One region of the Alcanivorax sp. UBA3183 genome, then DNA from elsewhere that is predicted to be linked to it. Evidence: predicted binding sites of a transcription regulator. Region 1 holds the regulator's gene; the other holds the start of a gene.

Evidence for each region. Region 1 encodes PhoB, which activates phosphate uptake and scavenging genes when phosphate is short. Its sites were predicted from a motif close to TGTCATANNNNTGTCANA; they were not measured.
Region 2: B3Q33_RS11270 (CDGSH iron-sulfur domain-containing protein) is a predicted target of PhoB. The motif match lies at 4,616-4,633, and genes of this name have one in related genera.

The regions. Positions count from the first base shown of each region.
Region 1 is NZ_DEXN01000046.1:31-3,340, reverse strand. Features, by position in the region: gene ubiA (4-hydroxybenzoate octaprenyltransferase) at 53-925, shown strand; gene phoB (phosphate regulon transcriptional regulator PhoB) at 1,183-1,887, shown strand; gene phoR (phosphate regulon sensor histidine kinase PhoR) at 1,999-3,309, shown strand.
Region 2 is NZ_DEXN01000034.1:40,182-54,189, reverse strand. Features, by position in the region: partial or broken gene B3Q33_RS11285 (S1 family peptidase) at 1-195, opposite strand, end outside; gene B3Q33_RS11280 (GGDEF domain-containing protein) at 296-1,237, opposite strand; gene ppc (phosphoenolpyruvate carboxylase) at 1,488-4,154, shown strand; gene B3Q33_RS11270 (CDGSH iron-sulfur domain-containing protein) at 4,177-4,434, opposite strand; gene B3Q33_RS11265 (GNAT family N-acetyltransferase) at 4,697-5,551, shown strand; gene B3Q33_RS11260 (lysophospholipid acyltransferase family protein) at 5,700-6,515, shown strand; gene yeiP (elongation factor P-like protein YeiP) at 6,721-7,287, shown strand; gene B3Q33_RS11250 (aminopeptidase) at 7,297-8,340, shown strand; gene B3Q33_RS11245 (rhomboid family intramembrane serine protease) at 8,331-9,152, shown strand; gene B3Q33_RS11240 (TRAP transporter TatT component family protein) at 9,224-10,075, shown strand; gene dctP (TRAP transporter substrate-binding protein DctP) at 10,084-11,073, shown strand; gene B3Q33_RS11230 (TRAP transporter small permease) at 11,133-11,579, shown strand; gene B3Q33_RS11225 (TRAP transporter large permease) at 11,576-12,865, shown strand; gene B3Q33_RS11220 (NYN domain-containing protein) at 12,993-13,757, opposite strand.

The sequences.
Region 1 (3,310 bases):
CTTTCCACTTTCAACTTGAAACTTAACCCCGCCCCTGACAACCGGATGTCCCATGTTTGCCTTCGTTGAACAGCGCTACCCCCAAGCCTGGCCCTATATACAGCTGATGCGACTGGATCGCCCCATCGGTACGCTGCTGCTGCTGTGGCCCACCCTGTGGGCGGTGTGGATTGCCGGTAATGGCACGCCGAGCCTGAAAACCGTGCTGATCTTCATTCTCGGGGTGATCATCATGCGTGCCGCCGGCTGCGTGATTAACGACTTTGCCGACCGGGATTTCGATGGTGACGTGGAACGCACCAAAGGTCGTCCACTGGCCACCGGTGCCATCAGCGCCAAGAAAGCCCTGGCCCTGTTCTGTGGACTGGGGCTGCTGGCCTTTGTGCTGGTGCTGTTCCTCAACGAGCTGACCTTCTGGTTGTCCTTCGGTGGCCTCGGGCTTGCTGTTCTTTACCCCTTCACCAAACGCTTCACCTTCATGCCGCAACTGTTTCTGGGCGCCGCCTTCAGCTGGGCCATCCCCATGGCATTTGCCGCCGAAACCGGGGCAGTGCCGGAAATCGCCTGGCTATTGTATGTGGCCAACCTGGTGTGGACTGTGGCCTACGACACCGAATACGCCATGTGCGACCGGGAAGACGACCTGAAACTGGGCATCAAGAGCACCGCCATCCTGTTCGGCGATGCGGACCGGCTGATGATCGCCATCCTCCAGGGTCTGACTCTGCTGGCGCTGATCATGGTGGGACAACGGCTGGACTTCTCTTGGCCCTGGTACGTGGGCCTGGGCGGCATGACCCTGAGCTTCCTGTTCCAGCACAGTCTGATCCGCTACCGGGAACGCTGGCCCAGCTTCCACGCTTTTCTCAATAACCACTGGGCCGGAGCGTGCGTGTTTGTCGGGTTATATTTCCAGTATCTTTGAGTGGCAAGCTACAAGCTTCAAGTTGCAACGCGACATAGGGTAATGCCACTCGTTAGCCGTGATGACCCGCGCTGAGATTTTTTCTGTTTTTCCTCAGCAGCGCGAAGTGCCGTATCCATCCATCGGCACATGCCCTGAATTGGTGTTATAGCTCGCCTCTTGCTTTTCCCCCAAAAATCCGCCCAACTTGTCATACGGATGTCACAAAAAAGCAATCTAATAGGGCAACATAGATAGACAGGCAAGGAAGGAAAGCCATGTCCCGTAACCGTATTTTGATTGTTGACGACGAGCCCGCTATTCGGGAAATGGTGGCCGTTGCCTTGGAGCTGGCTGATTTTGATGTGCTGGAGGCAGAAAATGCCCAGCGCGGCCACGAAATTATTGTCGATGAACGCCCGGATCTGGTGCTGCTGGACTGGATGCTGCCGTCGATCACCGGCATTGAGCTGGCCCGCCGCCTCAAGCGTGATGAGACCACCAACGAGATCCCCATCATCATGCTCACCGCCAAGAGCGAAGAGGACAACAAGATCCAGGGCCTGGATGTGGGCGCCGACGACTACATCACCAAGCCATTTTCCACCCGCGAGCTGATTTCCCGCATCAAGGCGGTACTGCGCCGGGCTTCCAGCACGGCGGCGGACAAGGCCATTGAAGTGGAAGGTCTCTGCCTGGATCCGGTCAGCCACCGCATCAGCGCCGACGACGAGCCCGTGGACATGGGCCCGACGGAATACCGTCTGCTGGAATTCTTCATGAGCCACCAGGAACGGGCCTACTCGCGCACCCAGTTACTGGATCAGGTGTGGGGCGCCAACGTGTATGTGGAAGACCGCACCATCGATGTGCATATCCGTCGCCTGCGCAAGGCCCTGGCCCCCTTCGGCTACGACCGTTTTATCCAGACGGTACGCGGCACCGGCTACCGTTTTTCAGTAAAATCCGCCAAGGCAGGCTGAACCGATCCGGTTTGCGCTACGCATTGCGCGCAATCAGAAGAGGTGGTGCAATGCGAGTCGGTTACGATTAATGCACCCACGTAGCCGCAACGGGGCGGTGGAAGCGAGATCATGAAAGCCAGTCTGGCCAAGGAAGTAAATCGCATTGTCGGCCTGTTACTGCTGGCCGCTCTGGCGGCGTTAGCGGTGGGCAACATCTGGCCACTGCTGGCAGGCATGCTGGGCTATATCATCTGGAGCACCCGGCAGTTGTTTGGCCTGTACAGCTGGCTGGTGCGCGATGACCATACCGAGCCACCGGACAGCACCGGCCTGTGGGGCGAGTTCTACACTCGCCTTGAACACCTTTTCCAGAAAGAACGCCGCGCCCAGGAAAACCTGCAAGGCATCATTCACCGCGCCCAACAATCGGTGAATGCCCTGGAAGATGTGGTCATCCTCATCGATCAACACGGCTACCTGGAGTACTGGAACCAGGCCGCAGAACACTATATGGGTTTCAATGCCCGCCAGGACCTGGGCCAACCGCTCACCAACCTGATCCGCCATCCGAAATTTACCGAATACCTTAGCCAGGGAGATTTTCGTGACGCCCTGGAAATTCCCTCGCCGGTAGACGACAACCGCATCCTGCAATTTCGCGTCACCGAGTTTGGTGTGGGCGAACAGTTGATGATGGCCCGGGACGTGACCCGGCTCCATCACCTGGAACAGATGCGCAAGGATTTCGTGGCCAACGTGAGCCACGAACTGAAAACCCCGCTGACCGTGCTCAAGGGTTACCTTGAAACCCTGCTTGATACCGTACCGGAAGAACAGTCGCGCCTGCGCCGGGCGCTCACCCAGATGGACAACCAGTCCAACCGCATGGAAGCTCTGGTCTCGGATCTGCTGTTGTTGGCCCGACTGGAAGGCACCGACGCGGACAACCTGAGCCAGGCGGTACCGGTCCACGGCATGCTCAAACGCATGCGCGAAAATGCCCTCGCACTCAGCGCCGACAAGGCCCACAGCATCGAGCTGGACGTGACCGAAGAGGCCCGCCTGATCGCCAACCCGGCAGAGCTGGAAAGCGCGTTCGGCAACCTGATCACCAATGCGGTGAAATACACTCCCGCCGGTGGCCAGATCCAGATTCGCTGGTGGCAGGATGAACGCGGCGCGCATCTGGCAGTGAGCGACAACGGCGTCGGCATTGATCCGGCCCACATTCCGCGCCTCACCGAACGCTTCTATCGCCCGGATAACAGCCGCGTCACCGAGACCGGCGGCACCGGTCTGGGCCTGGCCATCGTCAAGCACGTGATGATCCGCCACAACGGCAAACTGGAAATCAAGAGCGAACTGGGCAAGGGCAGCGTCTTTACCTGTCATTTCCCGGCGGATCGGTTGGTGAGTAAACCCACGGCGGTGGCGGGGTAAA
Region 2 (14,008 bases), on a different contig from region 1:
CGGGCTGAGGTGGCTGGCACCACAAAGCAAATAACCGCTCACGCTGGGATCATCCACGGCCACTTGGGCCATCCACGGCCAGCGATCAACCGGTGCTGGCTCGCCACCCACAATGCGGCCGGTGGCGGTGTCTGCGAGGGTGCTGGATAAGGGGAGTGTGGCTAACCCTGCCAGCAGAGCGATACGACGGAACATGGCAACTGCCTTACACATTTTTCACTATTTTACCGGTTTTCATGGCAAGACAGTGTGAGCTTATGTAGCTGAACAAAATGCACCAAATCGAGGCAGTCTCTCAGTTTATCGGCGGGGCGTGTGCCAGCCAGTGGTCGTTGTCGTTCCGGGTGCGGGCCATGGAGCTCTGCAGGTGGGCCAACGCCTGTTCCAGAGCCGCATCGCCATCACTCAAGGTCATGATCGCAGCACGCAGGCCGGGGTGGCGGTCGCGCAGATCGTTAAGCAGTTGTTCGGCGGCGGCGGTGGCTGTGCAGGGCAGCAGCAAGGCCAGATGTTGTTTGTCATAGCGTGCCGCCACATCGCTGCGGCGGATGCGGTGGGCCACCCGGTTGGCCAACTGGGGTAACTCATCGTGATGCACCAGCGCCAGGGTCATGGGTGATGAAATGCGGTCGTGCAGCGGCACCAGCCAGCCGGCGGTACTGATCAGTGCCTCGCGGCTGATGAAATCCGTATCCGGGTCCCGCCAGGTGGCTTCCAGGGCCGCCCGGGCCAGGGCCTGGTTGCGCCAGATCATCAGCCCGAAATAGAGCATGCAGGCACTCAGGGCGATGACCAGAAACAGGCTCGCCGAGGCAGACGGCGTTGTCACATAGCTCAGCCGGATCGGCAGCACAAAGGCCAGCACGATTTCCGCGCCAGCCAGCATGATCAGAAAGCGTTTGATGCCGTGGAGCAGGCCGTTGCTGAGCACGGCGATAAACAACAGCGCCATGGTGGGCGGCGGGTTGCCCGGGTCCAGTAGCAGCACGATGCCCAGGGTCAGCAAATCCAGACCGGAAGCAAACGCATCGCCATTGGCCGGGCGCCAGAACAACAGCAATAATTGCAGCCCCACATAAGCGGCAAACAACAGCCAGGGTGTCGCTTTGGGCAGAGCAAAGAAGAAACTGTCTGCATGATGGAAATAGATCACGGCCAGGGCGGCGAACAGGGCCCGGGCCAGGTACTGCATGATCACCACACCCTGATCCGAGGTGATACGGCTGGAAGTCGTCATGATTCATCGATCCCCGGTGACTTATTGGAGCCTCTGAATAGCCCTCTGCGTGCCCTTCAGGCCGCTCTGGGAACACAAGGGGTTATTCAGAGGCTCCTTGGCCGCCTATGTTGCGTCAGGGCCCTCCGGGAATAAAGATGTGATGCACGCTAATCTTGTTAAAAATGCGTTTTTTTGCGGTTGTCATGGCCAACGCGAATGTGCTCAGGCATAAAAGGCGATACCGTTCGGCAGTTATGAAGGAGCCACAGTGGATAACAGTGTCAATACGCCCCTGAGAGATGATGTGCGTTTACTGGGGGACTTGCTGGGCCAGTGTCTGCGTCAGCAAGCCGGTGACGATCTCTATCAGACCATCGAAACCATCCGCAAAGCCTCGGTGGCTACCCGCGGCGAGCAGGGAACTGCATTGTCTTCCCTGCGTGATCTGCTCTCGCCTCTGGATGACGCCACCCTGCTGGAAGTGGCGCGGGCCTTCAGCCAGTTTCTCAATTTGAGCAACATTGCTGAACAGCATCACCGTGAACGTCTGCACCGTCAGCATCAGCGTTACCCCGGAGATCCCGGTGGTGATCAGGGTATCGCCAATGTGCTGCAGCGCCTGCAGGAGGAGCAGATCAGCGCTGACGTGATCGACGGCACTCTGCAAGACCTGTCCGTGGAGCTGGTGCTCACTGCCCACCCCACCGAAGTGACCCGCCGCACCCTGATCCGCAAATACGACCAGATGGCGGACCTGCTCGGCGAACTGGACCGGCCGGATCTGACCGATGACGAACTGGCCTTTCGTCGCGAGAAGCTCTACCGCCTGATCCTGGCCGCGTGGAGCACCGATGAGATTCGCCGCGAACGGCCCACCCCGGTAGACGAAGCCAAGTGGGGCTTCGCCACCATCGAGCAGTCCCTGTGGCAGGCGGTACCGGAAATGGTGCGGCAACTGGAGCGGGAGCTGGCCGAGCAGGGCCTGCCCCAGCCGCCAGCGGACTGGGCGCCGGTGAAGCTGGCCTCCTGGATGGGCGGCGACCGGGACGGCAACCCCAATGTGACCGCGCCGGTGACCCGGGAAGTGTTGCTGCTGGCCCGCTGGATGGCCGCGGACCTGTACCTGCGTGACGTGGAAAACCTGCTGGCGGACCTGTCCATGGAAGCGGCCAGTGAGGAATTGCTGGCGGCAACCGGCCCCAGCCATGAGCCTTACCGGGTGATTCTCCGCCAGGTGCGCCAGAGACTGAAGCTCACCCGACGGCAGATGGAAGCCCAGGTAGAAAATCAGCCGGTGCCTGAAGGCGAGGGGTTCCTGCGCCGTGAGCAATTACTGGCGCCCCTGCAACTGATCGACCGCTCCCTGCGCGATGTCGGCCTGGGCGATATCGCCGATGGCGACCTGAAAAACACCCTGCGCCGCCTCAATTGCTTCGGCATTACCCTGTTGCGGCTGGATATCCGCCAGGAATCCACCCGCCATCGTGATGCCGTGGATGCGGTCACCCGTTATCTGGAACTGGGTAGCTATGCGGACTGGCCGGAGGAGCGCAAGCAGGCGTTTCTGGTGGAGGAGCTCCAGGCTCGCCGTCCACTGATTGATGACAGCTTCCACGCCAGTGAGGCATGCAGCGACGAGGTGGCAGAAGTGCTGGCCACCTGCCGAGTGATTGCCGAGCAGGGCAGCGAAGGGTTGGGCGCCTATGTCATCTCCATGGCCCGTGCTCCCTCGGATGTGCTGGCAGTGATGCTGCTGCAGAAGATCGCCGGCGTCAGCGAGCCCATGCGTGTGGTGCCGTTGTTTGAAACCCTGGATGACCTGGACAATGCCGAGGACACCATGTCGGCCCTGCTGGCGGTGCCGTTTTACCGGCAGCGGGTGGCCGGGGGCCAGGAAGTGATGATTGGCTATTCCGACTCCGCCAAGGATGCCGGTTTTCTCGGGGCCGCCTGGGCCCAGTATCGGTCCCAGGAAAAGCTCACCGCCCTGTTTGCCGAACATGACATTCCGCTGACTCTGTTCCATGGCCGTGGTGGTTCTATCTCCCGGGGTGGCTCGCCCACCCGCATGGCGCTGCTGTCCCAGCCACCGGGCTCCGTGGCCGGGCGCATTCGCGTCACTGAACAGGGCGAGGTGATCCGCTTCAAGTACGGCCGCCCGGCGGTGGCCGTGTTCAACCTGGCGCAATATGTGGCTGCCACCCTGGAAGCGACCCTGTTGCCACCCCGGGCGGCCAAGCCGCAATGGCGGGAACAGATGCAGACCCTGACGGATGTCTCCGTGGCCGGGTATCGCAGCGTGGTCCAGGAAGAACCTGAGCTAGTCCGCTACCTGCGCACGGTGACCCCGGAAACCGAGCTGTCCCGGCTGTCCCTGGGCAGTCGCCCGGCCCGCCGCAAGCAGGATGCCGGCATCAGCTCCCTGCGGGCCATCCCCTGGGTGTTCGCCTGGACCCAGATTCGGCTGATGCTTCCTGCCTGGCTGGGTACGGGTGCTGCACTGGAGGCTGCCCAGGCGGACCCGGCGCAAAACGGCACCGTGCAGGAAATGGTGGGCGAGTGGCCGTTCTTTCAGGGCGTGGTGGATATGCTCGAGATGGTGTTAGCCAAGGCGGACCTGCGCGTGGCGGCCTGGTACGAGCAACGGCTGGCCGGGGATGACGTTGATCTGGCCCGGTTGGGTGAAGTGTTACGCGAGCGGCTCACCGGCACCGTGAATGCCTTGTCTGCCCTCACTGGACGTGAAGACCTGCTGGATAACAATCCGGTGATGCGCTGGTCCATCCGGGTCCGCGACCCTTACACGGATCCCCTGCACCTTCTCCAGGCGGAGCTGATGGCGCGCCTGCGCCAGCAGGACGGCGATAAAGTTCTGGAGAGTGCCTTGATGGTGACCATCGCCGGTATTGCAGCGGGGCTTCGCAACACCGGCTAAACGCCTGGCCACGAAGCCGCTCCTACGGGAGCTTTCCCTCTTTCACTTGCACATGGCTGCCATCACAAACCGGCCCCTTGCCGCTGTGTTTGCAGCCGCAGAAGAACACGATCTTGTCCCGTGGGGCGGTGTAGGCCACCGGGGTGATGTCGGTGCCTTTGTGGCTGCCATCACAGTAAGGCTGGTTTTTGCTGCGGCCGCAGGCACACCAGAACACCTTTTCCCCTTTCTTGACCGGCAGAGGGTAGGGCTGCCGGGAAACAGTGACAGGCTTGTCCATAGGGCCTCTCCTTTTCACAAACGGCCGGAGTGTTGGGCGGTGGCGACGTGCTACCTGCATTGCTGCGCAATCGCCTCTCTATATTCAACTCGGAATTTCACTCCTCACTTTTGCTCGCGGCTTCTTGAGTTTCAGCAACCACAGCGCCACTTCCGCGCAACTATTAACTGCTTTTACCCCTTGTCGCACAACTGTCACTCAAGCGTCACTACTGTGCCACGTCCACTGGCGAAACTGCCCGAAACTGCCAGTGGAGTACACTATGCTTGCGCAAGCCGCAGGAAAGATCAAAGCCCTTAGCCCCCACCTAAGAGGGGCCCTGGCCAAGCCGTTTACGGCCACTGCCGATATTCTCCGTTTCCCCCGGGACATGACGGCGGATGCGGAAAATGCCGGACGGTTCAGTGCCTACTTCACCCGTTCCCGGCGGGAAATCATCAAGGTCCAGCGTCTGCGCTACCGTATCTTTTCCCAGGAATATGGCGCCAGCTTCAGCGCTCCCTTCGGGCTGGACCGGGACCGCTTTGATAAACACTGTCTGCACCTGGTGGTGCGCGATAACCACAGTGGCGAGATTGTCGGTTACACCCGTGTGCTGCCCGGCGAACGTCTGCATCGCACCGGCGGTTTCTACTCCAGCGGCGAATTTGATCTGTCCATGCTGCGCCATCTGGATGGCCGGGTGGCAGAGATCGGCCGTACCTGTATCCATCCCGCCCACCGCGGCGGTGCCGTGATCACCGTGCTGTGGGCGCGGCTGGCCCAGTACATGCTCGAAAACGATGTGCGCTACCTGCTGGGCTGCGCCAGCATTGCCCTGAGCGAGGGCTACAACGTGGCCGCCATTCAGCAGCGCATCAACCAGCGTCACCTGAGCGAGCCGGCATTGCGGGTTCAGCCGCACCTGCGCCTGGAGCGCCTGCCGGGCCTGGCCGCCGACGACAACGTGAAAATGCCGCCGCTACTCAAGGCCTACCTGCGCATGGGGGCCCGGGTGTGTGGGGATCCCTGCTGGGACCCGGATTTCAACTGCCTGGATTTCTTCGTGCTGATGGCGGTGGATGACCTGCCGGCCCGCTATGTGCAGCACTTCCTGCAGCCGGCCCAGGCGGTTTAGGAGCGTTGATTGGCGAAGGTCCCGTAGGAGCGGCGCTTGAGCCGCGAAGGTGGAAGGTTTGTCGCAAGCACGTTCGCGGCTCATACCCGCAGGGCACAGAGAGCGCCGCTCCTACGGGGCTTATACGATTCGGCCCAGGCTCTGAACTATGAGTGAAATGAATGATAGCGTCAGCGTCAGCCCTGATATGCAAAGCGGCCTCTGGCCGCAACTGCGTCGGGTATTGAGGGTTGCCCGCATCGTGCTCTATCTGCTGTGGGGCTTTGTGCTGGCATTTCTGCTGGGGGCGTTCTGGTCACCGTATCGGCCCGTGGTGCTGGCGGCCAAGCAGCGCTGGTGCCGGCACTTTCTGCGTATCCTCGGGGTGGAGCTGACGGTAACGGGCAATGCGGTCGACGCCCCGGTGTTTCTGGTCAGCAACCATGTGTCCTGGCTGGATATTCCATTGATTGCCAGCCAACGCCACCTGTATTTCCTGTCCAAGGCGGAAGTGGGTGATTGGCCGTTAATCGGCACTCTGGCCCGGGCCATGGGTACCCTGTTCATCAAGCGAGGCAGCGGCGAGTCCAGTCGCAAGGCCAGGGAAATTGGTGATCGGCTGAAGCAGGGTCACACGGTGCTGGTGTTCCCGGAGGGCACCACCACCGACGGCACCGGCCTGCGCCGTTTCTTTCCGCAGCTGTTCGATGCGCCGCTGATGGCCAATGTGCCAGTACAACCCCTGGCGGTGCGCTACCTGGACGACAGAGGCGCCCCGGATGCCGCCATGGCCTTTATCGGCGACGACGAATTCCACCACCACCTGTGGGCCATGCTACTGCGCAACCGCATCCGCGTGCGCCTGCATTTCTGCGAACCGGTATCGGCACAAGGCACGGATCGGAAGGCGCTGTGTGAGGGTGCGTGGGGGAAGGTGGCGGAGCAGTTGACAGTTGATAGTGGACAGTTGACAGCTCGCGGTTGATTCTTGTCCTTGTTTGCAATGCTTGAGGCCGCGCTCAGTATTTAGGTGCGGCCTCCTGGCTTTCCAAGCTGGGGAAGGTTTTCGCGTTTTTCGCTATCAACTATCAACTGTCCACTGTCAACTGTATTCCTCCTCCCTGTTATCTGGCGCCACACCTTTAAGCTCGGATACCATGTCCTTTTACTCACAAGGACCTTCCCCAGCCATGACCCGCGCCAGCGATCTGAAAAAATCCGATGTTATCGAAGCGAACGGCACCCTTTACGCGATCCGTCAGATCGAGGTGCAGTCCCCCTCGGCCCGGGGGGCGGCGACGCTGTATCGGGTGAAGGCCAGTGCGGTAGGGGGTGGGCCCAAGTTCGAGGAGCGTTACAAGGGGGATGACGACGTGACCACGGTGGAGTTGCTGCGCAGGCCGGTGCAGTTCTCTTACCTGGATGGTGACGATTACATCTTCATGGATAACGAGGATTTCTCCCAGTACCTGCTCAAAGCCGAGGACATCGCCGACGAGCTGGCCTTTATCACTGAGGATACCGAAGGGTTGCTGGCGCTGCGGGTGGACGATGCCGTGATCGGCCTGGAGCTGCCTGCATCCGTGGTGCTGGAAGTCGCCGAAACCGCCCCGGCCATGAAAGCCGCCTCTGCCTCCGCACGCACCAAGCCGGCCACCCTGAATACCGGGCTGGTGGTGCAGGTGCCGGAATATATCGTGGAAGGCGAAAAAGTGCGGGTGAACACCGCCGAACGTAAATTCATGTCGCGGGCCTGATCCCGGATCATGATGTTATTGCGGGTTGTCGCGCTGGCAGGCATGACGCTACTTGCCGGCTGCCAGTTGGGCTACTACAGCCAGGCTGCCAAGGGCCACTTGTCGCTGATGGGTCAGCGGGAACCGCTGGAGGTGGTGCTGGCGGACCCGCAGATACCCCCGCAGATTGCCGATTCCCTGGAGTTCAGTCAGGAGGTGGTGAGCTTTGCCGGGGACCAGCTGGCACTCCCCGCCGAGCACGTCTATCACCAGTATGTGGCGCTGGAGCAGGACGCAGTGGTGTGGAATGTGCTGGCGGCCCCGGCCTGGTCACTCACCCCGAAAACCTGGTGTTACCCACTGATAGGCTGCGTCAGCTACCGGGGGTATTTTCAGCGACCGGCGGCGGAAAAGGCTGCCGCCAAATTGGCTGAGCAGGGCCTGGATACCTATGTGGGCGGCGCCATTGCCTATTCGACCCTGGGCTGGTTTGCCGATCCGCTGACCACGCCCATGCTGCAACGCTCGGAGCCGGCGCTGGCGGAACTGCTGATCCACGAGCTGGCTCACCGGCGTCTGTATATCAAGAATGACACCCGCTTCAATGAATCCCTGGCCACCCTGGTGGGTCGCGAAGGCGCGGTGGATTTCTTTGCCGCCAGTGGCGAGCCGTTGCCGACGGATTTCTGGCAGCGCCGTGAGCAGGTCCGACAGGCCTTTATGGCCATCGTCACCGATACCCGTGAGGCCCTGAAACAGCTCTATACCGCTGAGCAGGATGAGGCGCTGCTGGCCCGGGAAAAAGCCCGCATCCAGCAACAGGCCCGGGAGCGCTTCGCCCGGGAGCAACAAACCCTGCCGGCCCTGGCCGGTTACCGGGGCTTCTTTGACGGACCGTTGAACAATGCCCAGTTAAACGGTGTCAGTGACTACAATGATCATGTGCCGGCCTTTGCCCGCCTGCTGGAACAATGCCGGCGGGACTGGGGCTGTTTCTGGCAGCAGGTGGAAAACCTGGCCGAGCTGGATACCCTGCAACGTACCGAGGCCCTGAAGGAGCTCTCATGGAACTGATCCGCACCCCGCAACCGGAACTGGCCGAACTGTTTGAGCATACCCTCAAGCGCAATGGCTTTGCGGTGGCGCGCCGTGAGGAGGGCAGTGAGCAGATCATCGATCTGCAGGACCCGGCGCAGTACAACCATGCCAAGGCTCTGCTGGAAGAGCTGATCACCGATCTCAAACACCAGCAGGGTCGCCAGCCGGTGGAGCCCCTCACCGGGCGGCCTCAGCCACTGATGTCCGGGGGATGGTTCGCCAGCCTGGGCTGGGTGACCCGCATCGTGTTGATTGTCAGCGTGCTGGTGTATCTGACGCCGTATCTGATGGGCGATGGCGTCTACCGGGCGCTGCTGTTCCCGGCAGCACTGGACGGGCTGGCCAGCCAGCCCTGGCGGCTTGTGACCCCCATGCTGCTGCACTTTTCCCTGCTGCACCTGCTGTTCAACCTGCTCTGGTGGTCGGACCTGGGTCGCCTGATCGAGCGGTTCCAGTCCAGCGGGCAGCTGGTGCTGGTCACTCTGGTCACCGGCATTACCGCCAATGTGGCCCAGTTCTTCCATACCGGGCCCATGTTCGGTGGTCTGTCCGGGGTGGTCTACGGGCTGCTCGGTTACCTGTGGATCTATGGCAAGGTGAATCCCCAATCCGGTTACCCCCTGCGCCGAGAGATTGTCATCTTCATGCTGGCCTGGATGGTGATCTGCTTTGTGGGGCTGTCCAGTGTGGTGGCCAACGCTGCGCATCTGGCGGGGCTGGTCAGCGGCTGTCTGCTGGGGGCCGGTTTCGGGCTCTGGCGCCGGGCACAGGGGGCCGGCGCCGTTTGAGTTAGCCCGGTCGTACTGCTATAAAGACTCCCAAACAAATGGTCACAATAATGAAAGGATACCGGCGACCTATGCAGTGGCGCTTCCTACCCGGGTTTGTCCCCTCTCTCCTCGTTGCAGCGGTGGTTTCCTTGCAGGGCTGTTCCCTGGCCAGCATCGACGACAACCTGCCCTATGGCGTACTCAACAACAATGACCTTGAGCTGGTGGCTGAGGGCCTGCCCACCTATCTGTTGATGGTGGACGGCCTGATCGAAAACTGGCCTGACAGCGCTTCCATGCTGGCCAGCGGGGCGGATCTATACGGCGCCTACGCGGGACTGTTTGTGGAAGACCCGAAACGGGCCCGCAAGCTCAGCGACAAGGCCCTGGGCTATGCCTTCCGCTCCGCCTGTGCCCACGATAGCGATTACTGCAATCTGCGTGACCTGTCGGTTCCCGAGTTCGAGGAACTGCTGGAAGATGCGGACGAGGGCGATGTGCCCATGCTGTTCACCCTGGGCAGCGCCTGGGCCGGTTATATTCAGCAGAACACCAGCGACTGGAATGCGGTGGCCGAACTGGGACGCGTGGAAGCCATCATGGAGCGCGTAGTGGTTCTGGATGAGGGTTACCAGTATGGCCAGGCGCACATGTACCTGGGTGTGCTGAGCAGCATCCTGCCCGCGTCCCTGGGCGGTAAGCCGGATCAGGCGAAGGCCCATTTTGAGCAGGCCATGACCCTGTCAGAGGGCAAGAACCTGTTGGCCCCGGTGCTGTTTGCGGAAAAATATGCCCGTTTGGTGTTTGACCGTGAACTGCATGATAGCCTGCTGGAAGATGTCCTTACCGCTGATCCGCAGGTGCACGGTCTGACCCTGCAGAATACCTATGCGCAGGAGCAGGCCGAAGCCCTGCTCGCCGACGCTGACGATTATTTCTAGGAGTACTTATGCTGCGTCTTGCCACGATTCTGGTCGCACTGTTGCCGGTCTGGGCTTCGGCCGCCAACACCTTGAAAATTTCTACTCTGTACCCGGACGGCACCACCATCGTCACCGGCCTGAAAGAGGCGGGTAAGGAGATTGCCGAAAAGACCGAAGGACGGGTGAAGCTGAAAGTGTACCCCGGTGGGGTGATGGGCGATGACCGGGCGGTACAGCGCAAGATCCGCATCGGTCAGCTACACGGTCAAGTAGCTCAGGGCGGCGCCTTTGCCTCTGCCTACAAGGACAGCCAGATTCTTAACGTGCCGCTGGCCTTCACTAACTACGACGAAGTGGATGCGGTACGCGCCGAACTGGATCCGGTGATTCAGCAGGGCCTGGAAGAGGGCGGCTGGGTCAGCTTTGGTCTGATTGATGGTGGCTTCGCCTACGTGATGTCAGAAAACCCGGTGAAAAGCATCACCGATCTGCGCAACCAGAAGCTGTGGCTGCCGGCCAATGATGAAGGCTCCGCCAAGGCGGCCAAGGCATTTGAGTTGTCGCCCATCCTGCTCAATATCGGCTCGGTGCTGACCTCCCTGCAGACCGGGGCGGTCAATGCCTTTGCGGCTCCGCCGGTGGCGGCCCTGACGCTGCAGTGGTACTCGCGGGTGAACTACCTCACCGATATGCCGCTGCTGTATACCTTCGGCACCCTGGGTATCCATGAGAAATTCTTCAAGCGACTCAGCGCCGAGGATCAGCAGGTAGTGCGTCAGGTGCTGGAAAGCACCTTTGCCAAGCTGGATACGGAAAGCCGCCAGGAAAACCTGAGTGCCTTCCAGGCGGTGAAACAGCAGGGCCTGGAAGTGGTTGGGCCCTCCCCGGAGCAGCTGGTCGAATGGCGCGACTATGCCAAGCGGGCCACCGCAGAGCTGGTGGAAGAGGGCGAAATCTCCCAGGAGATGCTGGACCAGCTTAACGCCATTCTGGCCCAGCAGCGCGAAGGGCAGTGATGGCAGCCTTGTTACACAGGCTCCACCGTACCCTTCACCAAATCGAGGACGGCCTGATCGTGGCCGTCCTTTTGTTTATGGTGCTGCTGGCGGTGGCGCAGATCGTACTGCGTAACTTCTTCGGCACCAGCCTGGTATGGATCGAGCCGCTGCTGCAGAACGCGGTGTTGTGGATCGGCCTGCTCGGCGCCATGATCGCTTCGCGCAATGATGAACATATCCGTATCGATGTGGCCTCGTCACTGCTGCCGGAAAAATACCACCCTTTCCTGACCACCGTTGTGGACTTGTTCACCGCCTTTATCTGTGTGCTGGTGGCCTGGTACAGCGTGGGCTTCGTCATCGAGGAATATGAATACGCCGGCACTGCTTTTTCCAAGGTGCCGAGCTGGGTGCTGCAGAGCATTATTCCGGTGGGTTTCTCGGTGATGGCAGTGCGTTATGTGGTGCTGTTCGTGCTGGGCCTGCTGGGTAAAAGGCCGAAGATGCAGGAGCCGGTGCCATGATACCCATTGCCATTGTCCTGCTGGTGTTGCTGGCGCTGATGGGCGCGCCGCTGTTTGCGATTATTCTCGGCGCCGCGGCACTGGGCTTTTATACCCTGGGCATCGAAATGTCGGTGCTGCATATCGACATTTATCAGCTCAGCAATTCCGTGGTGCTGATGGCGCTGCCGCTATTTACCTTTGCCGGTTTCCTGCTCAGCGAATCGAAAACTGCCGACCGCATGCTGCGCCTCAGCCAGGCGGCCTTTGGCTGGATGCCTGGCGGCATGGCCTTTGTGTCGCTGATTGCCTGTGCGTTCTTTACGGCTCTTACCGGTGGTTCCGGTGTCACCATTGTGGCGCTGGGCGCGTTGTTGTTGCCGGCGCTGGTAAAAGGCAATTATCCGGAAAAATTCAGCCTGGGTCTGGTGACGTCATCCGGTAGCCTGGGGCTGCTGCTGGTGCCCTCCGTGCCGCTGCTGATCTACGGCATTATTGCCCAGCAGATGTCACAGCAGTTGGATATGCCGTCGGTGGAAATCGTCGATTTGTATCTGGCCGGTCTGGTACCGGCGCTGCTGATGGTCGTGCTGATGTACGGCTATTGTGTGTGGGCGACGCGCGGCACCGAGGTGCCACGTCAGAGTTTCGATTTCCGTGAACTGGTGGATGCGCTCTGGGAAGCTCGCTGGGAGCTACCGCTGCCGCTGGTGGTGCTGGGCGGGATCTTCTCCGGCTTCCTGGTGATCAGTGAAGCGGCAGCAGTGACCGCGCTTTATGTGCTGGTGGCGGAAGTGTTCCTGTACCGGGAAATTTCCCTGCGCAGATTGCCCGGCATCATGCGTGACTCCATGATCATGGTGGGGGGCATTCTGCTGATTCTGGCGGTGGCGCTGGCCTTTACTGATTACCTGGTTTACGCCGGAGTGCCGGAGAAGTTGTTTACCCTGATTCAGACCCACGTGGAGAGCAAGATCACCTTCCTGATTCTGCTCAACATCCTGCTGCTGTTGCTGGGGGCGGTGCTGGATATCTTTGCGGCGCTGGTAATCATGGTACCGCTGATCTTGCCGGTGGCACTGCGCTACGGCATCGACCCGGTGCATCTGGGGATCATCTTCGTGGCCAACATGCAGATCGGCTATATCACCCCGCCGGTGGGTATGAACCTGTTCATCGCCAGCTACCGGTTCAAGAAGAAAGTCACCGAGCTGTTCGCGGCCACGCTTCCCTTCATGATGGTGCTGATCATCGCCTTGCTGATGATTACCTATATCCCGCAGCTCAGCCTCTGGCTGGTGCGCTAGCCTATCGACGAAGCCGCTGTAGGAGCGCCTCTTGAGGCGCGAAGCGGCTTTCCGTTAACCAAAGAGAGCACAGTGCACCCTACGGTAGGTGTAGCCAGCGTGGGTGTCTCCGTGAAGGGAGCTGCTATCACTTCCGTAGCGTTTTTACCTGAATGCTTTTGCCTTGCCCTTTCTGGATCTGGAACCACTTGGGGTAGGCGCGGATCATGTCGCTGAGTTTCTTGTGGCCGAACAGGCGGGTATCAAAATCGGGTTTGCGCTTGCTCAGGTGCTGGCCCACGGTGCCCAGGTTGGCCCAGTCGTCTTCGTCGGAAATATCATCAATCACATTGGCAATCAGCTGCAGCGGTGGCGGTTCCTTGCTGACCGGTTCGCTGGGAGCAGGCTCATCGGCTTTGCCGGTGGTGTCTTGCGGGGTGTGGTCCGAGCGCAGTACTTCGGTATAGATGAACTTGTCACAGGCAGCCACAAAGGGCCCCGGAGTCTTGCGTTCCCCGAAACCGTAAACGGTCTGCCCTTCCTCGCGCAATCTGGCCGCCAGACGGGTGAAATCGCTGTCGCTGGATACCAGGCAGAACCCGGACAGTTGTTTCGTATACAGCAGATCCATGGCATCGATGATCATGCTGCAGTCCGTGGCGTTCTTGCCCTGGGTGTAGGCGAATTGCTGGATCGGTTGTACGGAGTGCTTCAGCAGCACGTTTTTCCAGCCGCCCAGATTGGGCTTGGTCCAGTCGCCGTAGATACGCTTGACGCTGGCTGTGCCGAATTTGGCAATTTCCTCGAACAGACCATCGACGATTTTCGGCGGGGTATTGTCCGCATCAATAAGCACCGCCAGCGATGTGCTGCTGACCGGTGAAGCGTCGTTGCCAATATTGCTGCCTGCCATGATGCATTCCTTTTGCGTGGGATACCGCCAACATAACGGATTCGGCGGGGAGTGGACAGGCGCGGATGGGGCGGCTGTAGGAGCGGCGCTTGAGCCGCGAACCGAGCGTCGCGAGGCGGCAGAGATATCTGCCTCTCGTGACCTTTCTGGATAGACGGGACTTGAACTGAATCGCCTGATCGCCCGCTGGGCGATTCCTCCCCTTGAAGGGGAGGTTCGCGGCTCAAGCGCCGCTCTTACAGCGGCTTCGT